One region of the Thalassotalea sp. HSM 43 genome, then DNA from elsewhere that is predicted to be linked to it. Evidence: riboswitches for the same ligand, from Rfam matches in the RefSeq annotation. Region 1 holds a riboswitch; the other holds the start of a gene.

The links. Region 1 has a riboswitch for lysine ahead of lysC (lysine-sensitive aspartokinase 3). Riboswitches for the same ligand answer to the same signal wherever they lie in the genome.
Positions count from the first base shown of each region.
Region 2: linked by a shared signal. The riboswitch ahead of dapA (4-hydroxy-tetrahydrodipicolinate synthase) and the one ahead of lysC (lysine-sensitive aspartokinase 3) in region 1 are both predicted to bind lysine.

Region 1 is NZ_CP038493.1:54,516-61,943, forward strand. It holds gene sbcB (exodeoxyribonuclease I) at 1-174, shown strand, start outside; gene E2K93_RS00265 (NAD(P)-dependent oxidoreductase) at 284-1,153, opposite strand; gene E2K93_RS00270 (glutathione peroxidase) at 1,284-1,763, shown strand; gene lysC (lysine-sensitive aspartokinase 3) at 1,986-3,326, opposite strand; lysine riboswitch at 3,472-3,646, opposite strand; gene E2K93_RS00280 (ElyC/SanA/YdcF family protein) at 3,855-4,601, shown strand; gene E2K93_RS00285 (VOC family protein) at 4,640-5,023, opposite strand; gene E2K93_RS00290 (SufS family cysteine desulfurase) at 5,129-6,823, opposite strand; gene E2K93_RS00295 (hypothetical protein) at 7,376-7,428, opposite strand, start outside.
Region 2 is NZ_CP038493.1:2,643,766-2,651,193, forward strand. It holds gene gltB (glutamate synthase large subunit) at 1-195, opposite strand, end outside; gene folE2 (GTP cyclohydrolase FolE2) at 609-1,535, opposite strand; gene E2K93_RS11415 (Hpt domain-containing protein) at 1,936-2,268, shown strand; gene arcA (two-component system response regulator ArcA) at 2,303-3,025, opposite strand; gene E2K93_RS11425 (methyltransferase) at 3,429-4,466, opposite strand; lysine riboswitch at 4,702-4,880, shown strand; gene dapA (4-hydroxy-tetrahydrodipicolinate synthase) at 4,976-5,878, shown strand; gene E2K93_RS11435 (succinylglutamate desuccinylase/aspartoacylase family protein) at 5,887-7,002, shown strand; gene E2K93_RS11440 (crotonase/enoyl-CoA hydratase family protein) at 7,086-7,428, opposite strand, start outside.

The DNA of each region.
Region 1 (7,428 bases):
GCAGAAGAACAACAAAAATGGCAGTTATACTGTCAGAACAAACTGCAGTTGGGTGAAAATGGCTTAAGCCTTGACGAATATATGATTGAAATTGAGAACCTAGTGCATGAGCATGAAAGCGATAGTGGCAAAATTGAGATATTAAAAGCGCTCTATCAGTATGTGCAAGGTTAATCTGGCAAATTGATACCTCAAGCTACCAGCCTTATTATTTAGATGAATCAAGCTCGTGGCGTGTTTAAATAAAAAAGGCAGCTCTAAGCTGCCTTTTTTATTGCTGATATTATTTATCTTTAAGTAATGCTATCAAGCTTGATGTATCCCAACGATTGCCACCCATGTCTTGCACTTGTTGATAAAAGCCATCAACCATTTTTGTCATCGGTAACTGAGCATTGTGTTTCTGCGCTTCTGCAAATGCGATAGACAAATCTTTACGCATCCAGTCAACGGCAAAGCCAAATTCATATTCGCCGGCATACATGGTTTTATAACGATTTTCCATTTGCCAGCTACCAGCAGCGCCTTTAGAAATGGTTTCAACCAAGGTTTCTGCATCCAAACCTGCTCGTTGGGCAAAATTTAGCGCTTCACTTAAGCCTTGTACCACACCTGCAATGCAAATTTGATTGGCCATCTTAGCAATTTGACCGTTACCTACCGGCCCCATTAACTGGCTAAATTTGGCGAATGACGCCATAACCGGCTGTGCTTGTTCAAACACCTGTTTCTCACCGCCACACATTACCGTTAACTGGCCATTTTCTGCACCAGCCTGACCGCCCGAAACCGGCGCATCTATAAATTCGATACCTTGCTGTTTTGCCGCAGCAGACAACTCTCGCGCCAGTTCTGCCGATGCCGTCGTGTGATCGACTAAGATAGCGCCTTGTTGCAGACCAGCTAGAACGCCGTCGTTGCCCAATACCACTTGACGCACATCATCATCATTGCCGACACAAACAAAGACAATATCGGCCTGCTCACTGGCAGACTTTGGTGTACTTGCAAAATTACCACCGTATTGTTCTGTCCACTGCTGTGCTTTGGCTGTGGTGCGGTTATATACAGTCACGTTATAACCGTTGTTTTGCAGGTGACCTGCCATTGGATAGCCCATAACGCCAAGACCAATAAAGGCAACGTTTTTCATAGTTTTTCTCTTACATGATATTCAGGTTTGAACAAAGCGCGTTAAGCTTTATCAGTTGTTTATATGTCAATGATAAATACGCACGAGTGTGCTAGTGTAATTGAAACAGTGATCAGACAACAATAAAAATATGAGTCAATTATACGATTTTAGTGTTACCAATAATAAAGGCGAAACCGTCCCGTTATTAAATTATCAAAACAAAGTGCTTTTAATTGTCAACACCGCGAGCGCATGTGGTTTTACCCCGCAATATGACGGTCTGGAGAATCTTTATCAGGCTTATAAAGACAAAGGTTTAGCGGTATTGGCATTTCCTTGTAATCAATTTGGTGAACAGGAAAAAGGCTCAGACGATGACATTCGCAATTTTTGTGATTTAAATTTTCATATTAACTTTGATTTATTTGCCAAAGTCGATGTCAATGGTGACAAAGCAGATCCGTTGTTTGATTATTTGACACAACAGGCGAAAGGTATTTTAGGCAGCAAAAAGATTAAATGGAATTTCACTAAGTTCCTGGTCAATCGCCAAGGCGAGGTGATCAAACGTTATGGTTCGATTGTTAAGCCTGAAAAAATTGCCAAAGATATTGAGCAGCTACTATAGATGCCCTACTCAATATTTAGAGCATTTTTCTGAGCACTGCTCTGTGGCTCGTTAACAATTGACGGCAGCTTAGACAAAAGAAAGCCAAGCAAAACCCACAGTAAAACCAAAAAAACAAAAACGCCTCACTTTGTGAGGCGTTTTTTTATATAAATTAAAGCTCAGTATTTAGTATAAGCTCTGCTCTACATAAGATTAGCTCAGTTGTAGAAACGCTTTGTCTTAAATAAACAATTTGTCGTGTAGGGTTTCAACCACTTGATTTGCATCGTTTTCTGCAACCAAGAAACACAGGTTATTGGCGCTTGCGCCGTGACAAATCATGCGCACGCTGACATCTTCAATGTGGTTAAACACGTTACTGCCTAGTTGTGTCGTCGATTGCAAATTATTGCCAACAATGGCAACGAGCGACAGCCCATGTTCTACCGTTACCTCACACAACTGCTCAAGTTCTTCCAACACTTGCTGATTAATCAAAGCTTGGGTAGAGCCGGTTGGGTTATCAAATGTTAACGCCACGGATATTTCTGAGGTGGTGATCAAGTCGACACTTAACTCATGCTTAGCCAATATCGCAAATACTTGCGCCAAAAAACCACTGGCATGTAACATCGCTGGACTCTTTACAGTAACCAGTGTTTGTTCTTTGCGCAGTGCAATCGCACGATAGGTTGGTTTTGATTCAACATGTTGACGGATTTGTGTGCCACCGGCTTGCGGTTCACGAGATGAACCAACAAACACAGGGATGTCCGATCGCATCGCAGGGATCAAGGTTGCCGGATGGAGAATTTTGGCGCCAAAGGTTGCCATTTCCGCCGCTTCACCAAAACTGATTTCAGGTATGGCGCGAGCCGAGCTCGCTATGCGTGGATCGGTGGTGAAAATCCCTACCACATCGGTCCATATCAATAAGTCATCAGCCTGACATGCTTCTGCTAATAGCGCTGCCGAATAATCTGAACCACCGCGCCCTAACGTTGTCGTATTGCCTAATCCGTCTTGACCGATAAATCCTTGTGTAACAATTACATGCTGTTGCAATAACGGCAACAATTGCTGCTCACAATTTAACGCCAATGCCTCAATATCAACCACAGCTTTACCGTATAGACTGTTAGTTCGCATCACTTGACGAACATCAAAGGTCAAACCATTAACGCCAATACTGCGCAGAACTTCGGCAAATAAAATCGAGCTCATGCGCTCACCACAGGCCAAAATAGAATCCGTGGTTTTTGCTGTTTGCAGTGTGTTTTGTTGCTCAACAAGTGCCGTTAAATGATCTAACACCTCGTCAATTTGACGATTTAAATGCAACTCTGCTGCTAATTGTTGCGTGATATTGTATTGAATACCGCGAATTTGATTAATGATTTCTTGCTGCTCTTGGTGCGATAGCAATTGTTGCGACAAAGTCACTAAATGATTGGTAACCCCAGCACTGGCTGATACCACAACCACTTTGGTGCTTTGGTTATCTTTGATGATGTTGGCGCAGCGCAACATAGCATCGTAATCGGCAACACTTGTACCGCCAAACTTGGCAACATTTAACATTTGAAATTCTCCCTAATTAACAGAACACCCTATTGCAACGTCAGTTTTTTAATACAATAACAGACTTCTAAAGCAATTGGCGCTGTTTATAAACTACATAAGGAAGAGCATGACTGATAAGCAAGGAATAGGAATCTTGACGTTTTCAGCCAGAAGCTCTCCACCATCTATTGGTGACAGTCATCAGGATTCAACCGTAATGACCGAATGTACTTTAACCACCTAAAGTAACACCCTCGGCATTAGTCCCCCTCAATGATTGTCACAAGCTGATGGTGCTTCAAATCATTTACCTGGCTAATGCTACCTCTTCTGGTGTTGTGTAGACAATTTGAGTAATAACTCTACAGCAACGCAAGCTATTAAACCTCAAGGGCGATACAAAAGCAATATGGTATCGACTAAAAATCTGCAAAATTAACATATTTTTGCAATTTTTCGTCGAGTTGTTAGGCAATTAGCGAGATTTACTTAGGTGCTTTATCAAAATTTCGGTTATGCTAAAAATAAACTTTTGATGGGCTTTTCATGGATTGGTTTTTATTAAAAAAACTTGTTGGTCAATTACTGCAACCAATGATCTTAATTTTATTTTTGATGCTGTTAGCGTTGCTGTTGTTTCATAGTCGACGACATGTTGCTCGCGTAAGCTTATTTCTTGCCACGTTGTTTTTGTTCGGTTTTTCCTTTATTGGTGTCAGCAACTCACTCATAGCCCCTTACGAGCAACGCTATCCAACCTTTAGCCAGCAGCAACAACGTTTAGACTATATTGTCATCTTAGGTTGCGCGCATACCAGTGACGACAACCTTGGCGCCTCGCAACAATTACAAATCTGCTCATTGCAACGTATGGTTGAAGGCATGCGTGTCGCCAACATGCACCCTGAAGCAACCATTATTACCTCCGGTGCGGCACTTTATGATAGCACCAGCAATGCACAAAAGGTGAAACAAGCACTGATTGAATTAGGGTTTAGTGGTGACATAATCACTAATGACAAAGCTAAAGATACCGAAGACGAAGCGATGTTATTAATGCCGCGGTTAACCAACACCCACTTTGCCCTTGTCACCAACGCCAATCATATGCCGAGAGCAATGACCTATTTTGAGCAACAAGGTTTGACGCCTACCGCCGCTCCTACCGGTTACTTTGTTAAACAGGGTGCGCTAAGTTGGCAGGACTACTTTCCTGACGCCAATCAATTGCATAAAACCGAGACGTTTTTTTACGAGTTTTTCGGTCAGCTATGGCAATGGCTTAAGTCATAACATACTGACGGTACGGCCCGCCCGTTTATAGCTGCAGATTAATCACTAAGAGGTTTTTCGCTCATAATGCCCACTAGATTGTCGCTTGGATCGCGAATAAAGCCGATCCACAGTTGATGATCTGACATGGTGGCGGCTAAGGCTGGGGCTCGCTCTATAGCGACATTGTGCTGTTGCAAATGCGCAAATGCTTGCTCTATATCATCGACTTTGTAGTAAATCACTGAGGTATGATGGTCGCGTTCTTCACCTTGTAATGTGGTGAGCATCAATCGAATATCGTTTAATTGGTAAAACGATAAGTTTTCACCGGCATCAAACAACAGCGGTAGTCCCATGATATCCTGGTAAAACGCTCTTGCCGCGTTTATATCAGTACAACAAATCGCAATCTGGCCGATGGCGTTAATATGTAAACTCATCTGTTTTCCTTTTCACGTTTTTTGTTTTAATGGAGCTAGCTTTAACGGAGCTAGCTTTTAACAGAGCTTGGTTTTAACCAATCTGTCGTTTTGCCAATCAATAACTTAACCTATTAAGGTATAGACGCTGTCGACAATTGCTCGCACACCATTACCCCGAGATGGACTTAAGTGTTGCATCAACCCTAAGCTTTGAAAAAACTCTGGCACCTTAGTTTTTTGAATTTGTACGGCGGTCTTGCCTTGAAATTGGCTTAAAATCACCACCATAAGACCACGTATTAGCCGAGCATCACTATCACCAATAAAATAAAAGCGATCGTTATACTTAACGACGTCTAACCAAGCATTGCTTTCACAACCAGAAATTAATATCTCATCACTACGACGCTGTTTATCTAAACGATGCAGTCGCTTAGACAATAGCATAATCACTCGATGCTTTTTATCCCAAGAATTTGCGTCGCTAAACTCAGCCAACACATCTGCTTCGCTGACATAATCAAACGGTTTATCATGCACCACCTGCGACCTAGAGTCTGTTTTAGTCCAATCCACATCGCTACTGTCTGCTTGTTGTAAGTTGCCATCGGCTTCAATACACGCCTTTAACGCGGCCAGTAAACGATCTATTTCAGACTTACTATTATACGGTGCAAGCGACACGCGAACGGAGCCTTGCAAGCCCATTCCCGCCAACAATGGCATAGCACAATGATGCCCCGCTCTCACCGCAATGCCTTTGCTGTCGAGAAAGCTGGCGACATCCTGATGATGTATACCCTCGATAACAAAGCTTAATAACGGAATATCAGGTGCGTCTGTAAATAATGGCGTGAGCTTTGCCAAGCTGGTCAATTGTTGATGCAGATAAACAGCAAGTTGAGATTCATAATCAGTGAAATTTTGGCTATGACCAAGCTCTGTTATCGCGCTTGATAAGCCCAGTACACCGGCAATATTAGGCGTGCCCGCTTCAAATTTGTGTGGCAGTTCATTAAATGTAGTCTGTTTGAATGACACCTGTTTGATCATCTCGCCGCCAAATTGATACGGCGGCATGCTCTCGAGTAGCTCGCGTTTACCATACAAGACACCAATGCCGGTTGGCGCAAACAATTTATGTCCAGAGAACACATAGAAGTCACAGTTTAGCTGTTGTACATCAACGTTAACATGGGCGATAGCCTGAGCACCATCGATCAATACCTTGGCACCATGTTGATGGCCAATGTCAATTAACGTCTTAATATCGTTTATCTTTCCGACAACATTTGAAATGTGATGGACGGCAAGGATTTTACATTTATAGGTGATCAAACACCTTGCTTGTGCAATATCAATGATGCCTTGTTTATTAACCGGCAGCACCACTAAATTAGCACCTTTTTTTAGCGCCAGTTGTTGCCAACAAACAATATTAGCGTGATGTTCAGCGGCAGAAACAACAATATCATCACCACGCTCGACAATCTGTTCGCCGAGGCTACTTGCCACCATATTAATGGCTTCGGTTGTGCCTTTGCTCCAAATGATCTCCGCCACGTCTTTGCCATGAATAAATTGTCTGACATTTTCTCGAGCAAGTTCATACGCGACAGTGGCTTGTGCACTTAACATATGAGAGCCACGATGCACATTGGCATTTTGCGTCGCGTAATATGTTTTTGCGGCATCAATGACGGCGTCGAATTTTTGCGTAGTCGCAGCGTTATCAAAGTAGATACTTTGATGTTTGCGCTCTAGCATTTCTATAAGAGGAAACTTTTTTCTAAATTCGGCAACATTAAATGACGTCATTAACTTGGCTGACAATACGCTATGAAACAAGATTACAGGATTATAACGCAGAACTTCTTATCGTTAACAGAATCTTTGCAATAAGTTTTTTAATTCATTTATACGCAAAGCAAAGGATCCTTGACTATGCTATACAGTCCAGATGGAGATATTTATTCTGGCGTTAATATGCTGTTTTCGAATGCGAAATTAAATATAAAGCCAAAATACAACTCTGGTTAGTCGCACCGTTCAAACGCTGTAGACGAGCGATTAAATAACGTTTTATGAAATGAAATATTAAGGAACAGTATGTCATTATTCTCTTGGTTCACTTCGAACCGAAATGAAGTGCATACGACATTCACCAGTAGCGAGCGCCAACGAAAGTTGGCAATAAACAATAAGTCGATGTGGCCTGTAGCTAGGGTAAACTACGTACACTCGAAGTATCAGGCTCACAGTCTGTCAGAAGGTGAACTGATTGACTCAGAACCGAGTATAAAATCGGTAAAATAGCAAAATAGTCGCTTAGGCGACTATTTTTTTGGCCAAAAAAAGACCTATCCTTGGCTAGTCATGAGCCGCATCAAACCAAGTTTTCGCTTTAGATGATTGCCCTTGCG
Region 2 (7,428 bases), 1.4 Mb from region 1:
ACTGTCTGGCTTTTGCATCAGCAAACCACAGCCGTCACCGGTTTTACCATCGGCATTAATACCGCCACGGTGTTGCATACGATCCAGTGCCGATATCGCTGTTTTGATCAGCTTATGACTTGGCTCACCTTCTTGATGGGCAATAAGGCCAAATCCGCAATTGTCTTTTTGAAAATTGGGATCAAATAATTGCATGCAGTCTCTCTCCTGTATTCATATCTATCGGTTAAAACGCCCTGAAATAGAATAAATAAAGCTGAAAAATGAATAAATATAGCGTTTTCCCAATAGGGGAACTTTTTAAGATATAAGGATGTTGAGCAAAGGTCAATGAAAAATAGAGCTATTACTCTTAACTTTTCAACCAATAAAAAGCACAGGAAAAATAAAAGAATTTTGCCAGTATTTGTAAATCACTAATAAATATAAGGGGCTAGAGACTTTGTTGTGACAACTGAAAACTTTCATTTTTGTTTTTATTTGTCGGTTTAGAGAGTTGATATTTATGCAAAAAAGATATTTTTGCAGGGTAAATCGTAGCGAGAAAGTTATGCTAATAAAAAAAAGCCGGCTTCACCGGCTTTTTTTGGAATATTTAATGGTATCAATTAAGGCTGATAACCATTTTCGATGCCTTTAGTGGTAACCGCAACCGCATCGTGCGCGTGTAATGATTCTAAATGGTTTATTTTTACCCAAAAATCATCATAACCTTCAATTAGGTTTAACGCGTGTTGAACACGGCGAGCGGCATCTTCACAAAACATTAAATTTTGACCATTAAGACGGGCAAATTCTTGCTCATCTTCACGTTTTACTGCCGCTTGAACTGGTGTTTGCAATGCAGCTTCTACGGTATCAACGATGTCTGTGATCGGAAATGAGTTAACTAAAGAGTTAAGCTTAACTTTAATTTCTGCAATCGAGCGTTGGCTGTGCGGGGTAGCAACGATGCCTTCAGTGGTGCCCAACCAAGTGTGAATTTCTTCACTGCTAACCTGGTCTTGCTCAGCGAATTTCTCAGCAAATGATTTTTGAATTAACTGGCGAGCCAACGCGGCAGAGCAAGGGCAAGTGGATGAGTAAGCAATATCAACGCTCAGTTCAATATCAAACTCACCTTTTTCCAATTTACCAACGATAGACGCTGGATATACGCGCCAGCCTTTCTTACCGCTGATTAACGCTTCGCGGCGCATCGGGTAGTCAAAACTGAATTTAACGTATGCGGTATCACTTAGATCTTCGTGCGAGGCAATGAATTCTTTCAATAACGTAACCAACGTCTGATAGGTCAGCACGTTATTGCTGGCCAAATCATCTAATGCTAAATACAAGCGAGACATATGAATGCCTTTCGCTTTTGGTTGCATTAAATTTACAAATGCATCGATATGAGCCGAGACGACACGTTCAGCTTCATCTTTTGCCGCAACCATAATTGGCATTTCGATATTTCCCATACCGACTCTATCGAGCGTACCCTCAGTTTGGGCCGCGGTCTGGTTTGCGATATCTGGCATTGATGTTGGCATTATTAATTGGTTTCCTGTTACAACTGTTTGCAATTCATTTCCTATAATGAATAGCATCATGAAATTCATCAAAGGCAATTAAGGGCGCATATTCTAGCGAAAAACCGCGCAGGTTTTTACTTTTTTTTCGCCGTTTTCGGCAAAAAGTGACGGCAAACCCTGTTTTACGCCGATAAAGTCCGAGTAAAATGGTCGGCTATTCTGCAGTAAATGGGGACGAAAAGCAATTAAACAAGCGTTTCGCCCGAATATATTCGCGGTTTTATTGATCCATTTCTGTTGCTTGCGTAAGTATCATGTGTGACTCATGTAGTTTGTTTGTTAATTTGCCTGTTTTTTGTTTTTTTTTGCAAAAAACATGATAGTTTTTGCAACATATACTCAATAGCACGTAGCCGTTATGGAACATTTGAATACACAAATCATCAGCGAATACACCAAAGCCTTAGGTAAGGATGTGTTTTTGCAGACCATCGATTTATATGAACAGCAGGCGGCAACGTATTTCACGCATTTAGCAGAGGCTGTTGCAAAAGCCGATTACCATGCATGGCAACAACATTGTCACATAATGAAGTCAGCGGCAGGCAATGTTGGATTAAACAGCTTACATCAATTGTTGGGCTCGGTAGAGTACAGCAAAGATGATTTTAGTCAGCTCAATAATGAGTTGCTGAAAATGCGCGAACTGCATCAGCTATCATTAGTCGAATTAAAAAAATGGCTAGCATAATGCTAGCCATTGTCTTGTTCTAAAAGCCGTACGCTTATAATTCAATATTACCGATAAAACGGTAACCTTCACCGTGAATGGTATTAATGAATTCAGGGCTAGCGTCGTCTGATTCAAAATGCTTACGCAAACGACGGATGGTTACATCAACAGTACGGTCATTTTCACGTAGGTCACGACCGGTCATTTCTTGAATTAACGCCTGACGGGTAACAATCTTACCGCGATTCGCCATTAATAGACGTAGGGCACGATACTCACCACGAGGAATTGGGAAGGTAATGCCATTTGGTGATGTCATTTGACGAGAGTTAGGGTCTAACTGCCAGTTGTCGAAATGAATCAACTCAGTTGCTGCCATTGGTGCCGCTTTTTCTACTTGGCTAATACGCTTAAGTAGATTGCGTACACGAATAGTTAACTCGCGTGGGTTAAAAGGTTTAGTGATATAATCATCCGCACCGATCTCTAAGCCCAATACTTTGTCCACATCGCTGTCACGACCACTGATGAAGATCAAACCTTTGTCGTCTTTCTCGATGATTTCACGAGCTAATAACAGACCGTTTTTACCTGGTAAGTTAATGTCCATCAAAACAAGGTCAATATTACGATCTTGTAGTTGACGCTCCATTTCTTCACCATTTGCCGCTACGTAGGTTAAGTAACCTTCAGCTTCAAACAGATTTTTCAGATTTAAACGTGTTACTTCTTCATCTTCAACGATGAGAACTTTGGCTTGCGGTTGGTTGATCATATATACCTCAACAGTTAATACCCAAATGTCAGCGAGCATGAAAACATAAGGGCGTATAGAGTCGCTGCATTTTTGGCTGCAAACTCAAGATTAAAATTTATGTTGCATATGATAGTGAATGTCAGAAAGTAAACAATGGTGAAATTGTTGTAAAAATGTAAGTGACAAAATGTAAACAAAACACCTGTGTCTCTTTGTAAGTTATTGATTATTATATAGATAGGTGTTGGTGGTTATGTGGGAGAGGAAAAGCCGGCTTTGCAACAAATTGTAATCCTTGGCCATTTGTTAGGTTAGTAACAAATGAAAATTGACAAAAAAGCATTACTGGTAGGTTAATTTGTTGTCAATATTAACCTTGTATTTACCCTGTGTTTTGCTGCGTTTAACATTTACCTCTGTGTTAACGCTTTTGCGCTTGATGAATCGCAAAACCTTTGTGATTAGCGAGCAAGTTTGAATGCCCAAATTGCTTTTCAATAATCGGTGCATACTTTAAAAAGCTGTTAGCAACTATGGTCAATTTACCATTTTTGTTGATTTTGTTTTTAACGCTTTGCAAAAACACTTCGGTGGTTTGGTAGTGGGTTTTTAAGCCTTGATGAAATGGCGGATTAGATACCACGAGTTGATAACCTTGGCCGACATTAGATAAACCGTCTGAGGCATAGACGTTACCGCTAAGCTTGTTAACAGCCAGTGTTTTTTCAGCGCTGGCAATCGCTAAGGCGTTGACATCAATCATTTCGATATCGGCATCGCGATTGGCCATCTTAATATAACAACCAATAACGCCCGCGCCGCAACCAAAATCAAGCACCTTACCGGTCACTTTGTCTGGTATATGCTGCAATAATAACTGGGTACCGATATCAAGCTCTGCATGAGAGAACACGCCCGGCAAAGCGCAAATGGTCAATGCCGTATCACCTTGCTGTATCTGATATTGGCGATACCAATCATCAAGCACAAATGCTGAACGGTTATTGTTAAACACCATCTCATACAAAAGGCAATGTCTTGCTGAATCAACTTTATCGCATCGCAAGGCATAGTCTGCTGCCAGTTTCGCCGCCGATTTAACCCCACCTTTATTTTCTCCAACGAACAATACAATGGCGTTGTCGCTTAGGCTGTTCGAGAGCATGGCCATTTGCATGGTAAATTCAGGTTTAGATTTCGGGAAGTAAAAGATAACCAGATCATGTTGCTGCTTGCTTTGGTATTGTTCGCCAAATTCACAGTGCACATTTTGACAGGCTTTGCTTATCGCTTGATGTTGCGCATAATTTATCTGGTAACTGGTAACCTTGGCATCAGGATACAGTTGAGTCAGTTCTTTGATCAGTTCTACATCAGGGCAACCGACAACTAAGGGGTGTTTACTGTCCAATAAGTCAGTATTTCTGAGTAATAGTTGTGATGGATTACTAACAGCCATAAGTTACCGTGATGTCGTAAAAACGCTATTTTCGCATGTTATGACTATGGAAAAAAGCATAAATTTAGCCGAGCTAACACAATACCTTATTGCCAATGCAGCTATCATTTTAGGCAAGCCAGATGCGAGAACTTAGGCTGACTATATAAATGCGGTTTTGTGGTTTGCATTGCGTTTGCTAAAGTGGTTAAATACGCGACATTCCGACACATTAAATATGTGTCTCATCCTTCCGAGGATCAGAAGAGGAGCGTTAACCAGGCAGTTATCCTTAGGGCCTTACCCGTATAAAGGATAATCAGGGGGATTATCGCCGAGGCAGATACCAAAAAAGGTAGGTATACTGTCGGCTGTATGGGTTGAATCCCTGCAGCTGTCGCTTAACATGAGTTTAAGTGGAGAGCTTCTGGCCCCAGCATCATATTGCTGGCTCCAGTCTTTCTATTTACGCTCGAATAATAAATATCGCGATTAAGATAAACACATCGCACGCAGTAACGAGACGTAACATGACAACTTTTCAACTTGATGATTTTCCTCTATGGACAGCCTTAGTCACGCCGTTCAACGACGCTGGCGAGATAGATTATGACAGCCTAGCTAAAATCGTAGAGGATCAAGTACAAGCTGGTAATGGTATTTTGATTTGCGGTAGCACCGGTGAAGGCTTGGCTATCGAACAACAAGAGCAATACCAAATTGTTAAATTTATTTGTGATTTACAGCCGCAGGTGCCGCTTATGGTTGCCGTTGGTGGTGCTAACCTAGCAGCACAATCGGCTTGGATTGAACAATGCAATTCGTTGCCAATACACAGTTACTTGCTCACCGCGCCGCTCTACACTAAACCTGGCATCATCGGTCAAACCAATTGGTTTAAAGCACTGATGGATATCGCCACAAAACCGTGCATGATTTACAACGTGCCTTCGCGAACTGGCGTGAGTATCCCCGTTGAAACCGTACAAAATCTTGCCGAGCATCCAAACTTGTGGGCAATGAAGGAAGCCAGTGGCGACATCAATGAGTTTTTAGGTTTTGTCGAAGCAGCGCCGAACATGAAAATGTACTCAGGTGAAGACGCTCTGATCCCATACCTTGCCTCGGCTGGTGCTGTCGGTTTGGTGTCGGTTTGCGCCAACGCTTGGCCTGAGGCGACTCATTTGTATGTGCGTCAAGCATTGACTGGCCAAGGTGCTAGCTTATTTCCTGTTTGGTATAACGCCATCAGCCCGTTGTTTGAGGTTGCCAACCCAATTCCAGTCAAAGTGTTAATGCACAAGCAAGGGGTTATCTCATCGCCTGTATTGCGTGCACCACTAACCCATCTGGAACTGGCTTCTGATAGCAAAGTTTTGGCGGCGGATACAGCAATCACTGAGTGGTTGTGCAATAGCCGCAATAACCTTTAATAGCAATTATGACAGAGTTGTTTACCAAGCAAGTATTAACCGTCGGTGAGATGGCCAGTGGCGTGTCATTGACCATTCCTGTTTATCGCTTAAAAGGCAATGGACAAGGACCGTCAGTCTATATTCAAGCCAATATTCACGGCGCTGAAGTGCAGGGCAATGCGGTAATCTATCAATTACTAGAGCTATTGCAAAAGCAATCTCTGCTTGGTGATATCACGTTGGTGCCTTACGCCAACCCTGTCGGCTGTAATCATAAAAATGGTGAGTACACCTTAGGTCGATTTGACCCGATTACCGGTGTGAACTGGAATCGCATGTTCCATCATAATGAACAGCTGATTGAACACGTCATGCAAGAGCACAGCAACAGTGATGTTGATACCATCAAACAATATTTTCAGCAATTGATGTTAGATGATATTGAGCAAAAGCTGGATCACAACAATTACGGGTTAAGTACTGGCCGACGTATTGCTTATCGATTACAACAATTAGCGCACCAGCACGATATTGTTTTGGACTTACATACCGGGCCAATATCATCAAAACATATTTATTGTCCGGAATACGCACGCAATAGTGCCAGCTTTTTCAATATTCCACATACCATATTGATCCCCAATGATTTTGCTGGGGCAATGGACGAAGCGACGTTTTGTCCATGGTGGACGCTAGCCGAGAAGTTTGCCGAAAATGGCCGCGAACTCGATTTTGGTAAGGAAAGTTTTACCGTAGAACTTGGCTCACAAGAGCTAATCGATCTGGATGAAGCCTTATACGATGCCAAGTCAATCTTGTCTTACTTACAATATAAGCAGGTCATTGCCAGTGACGAATTTGTACCGCAAAACATCACTCGTTACGCCTGTTACTTAAAAGATTACAAGATATTTTATTCGCCGATGGGCGGTATGGTCGACTATCTTGCGCAATTTGGTGAAGAACTAAAAGCTGGCTCACCGTTGGCGCGCATCTTACGTATGGACAACTACGGAGATGGTGATGCGTTGCATTATATCCAGTTAGAAGAAGATGCTATTCCTATTTTGCATTTTGCCTCGGCAAGCGTCAATTTAGGCACCGAACTGTATAAAGTCTTCACCAATTATTTCGAGTTGTAAGCTCGCGCTCTACCGCGAATAAATATAATAAGGGCTTGTTTAACAAGCCCTTTATGTTTGTAGCGGATATCTAATTTGAGTCATTACCAACGCTGACGAGGGACAAAGTCTCGGCTTGCTTGTTCACCTTTGTCGATAGATTGCTGACGCTTAACCGCAATACGCTGATTCTTGGCAAGCAAGATTTTAATTTGGTACCAAGATTCGCGCATCAACCAGCGCCACGGTTTGTCAGTCCATGATTTATGATAGAGCTTTTTGCTGGCGGCCAATGTATCTGGTGAGCGCTGGCACAAGGATTGCGCAAATTCGATGGCACGTTGCAGTGGCTTGTCATCTAGCTCGGTAAGCAGACCATACTGCAGAGCTTGCTTAGCATCAAAGGTTTCTGCGCTCATCACCAACTTCAATGCTTGGTCTTTTGGC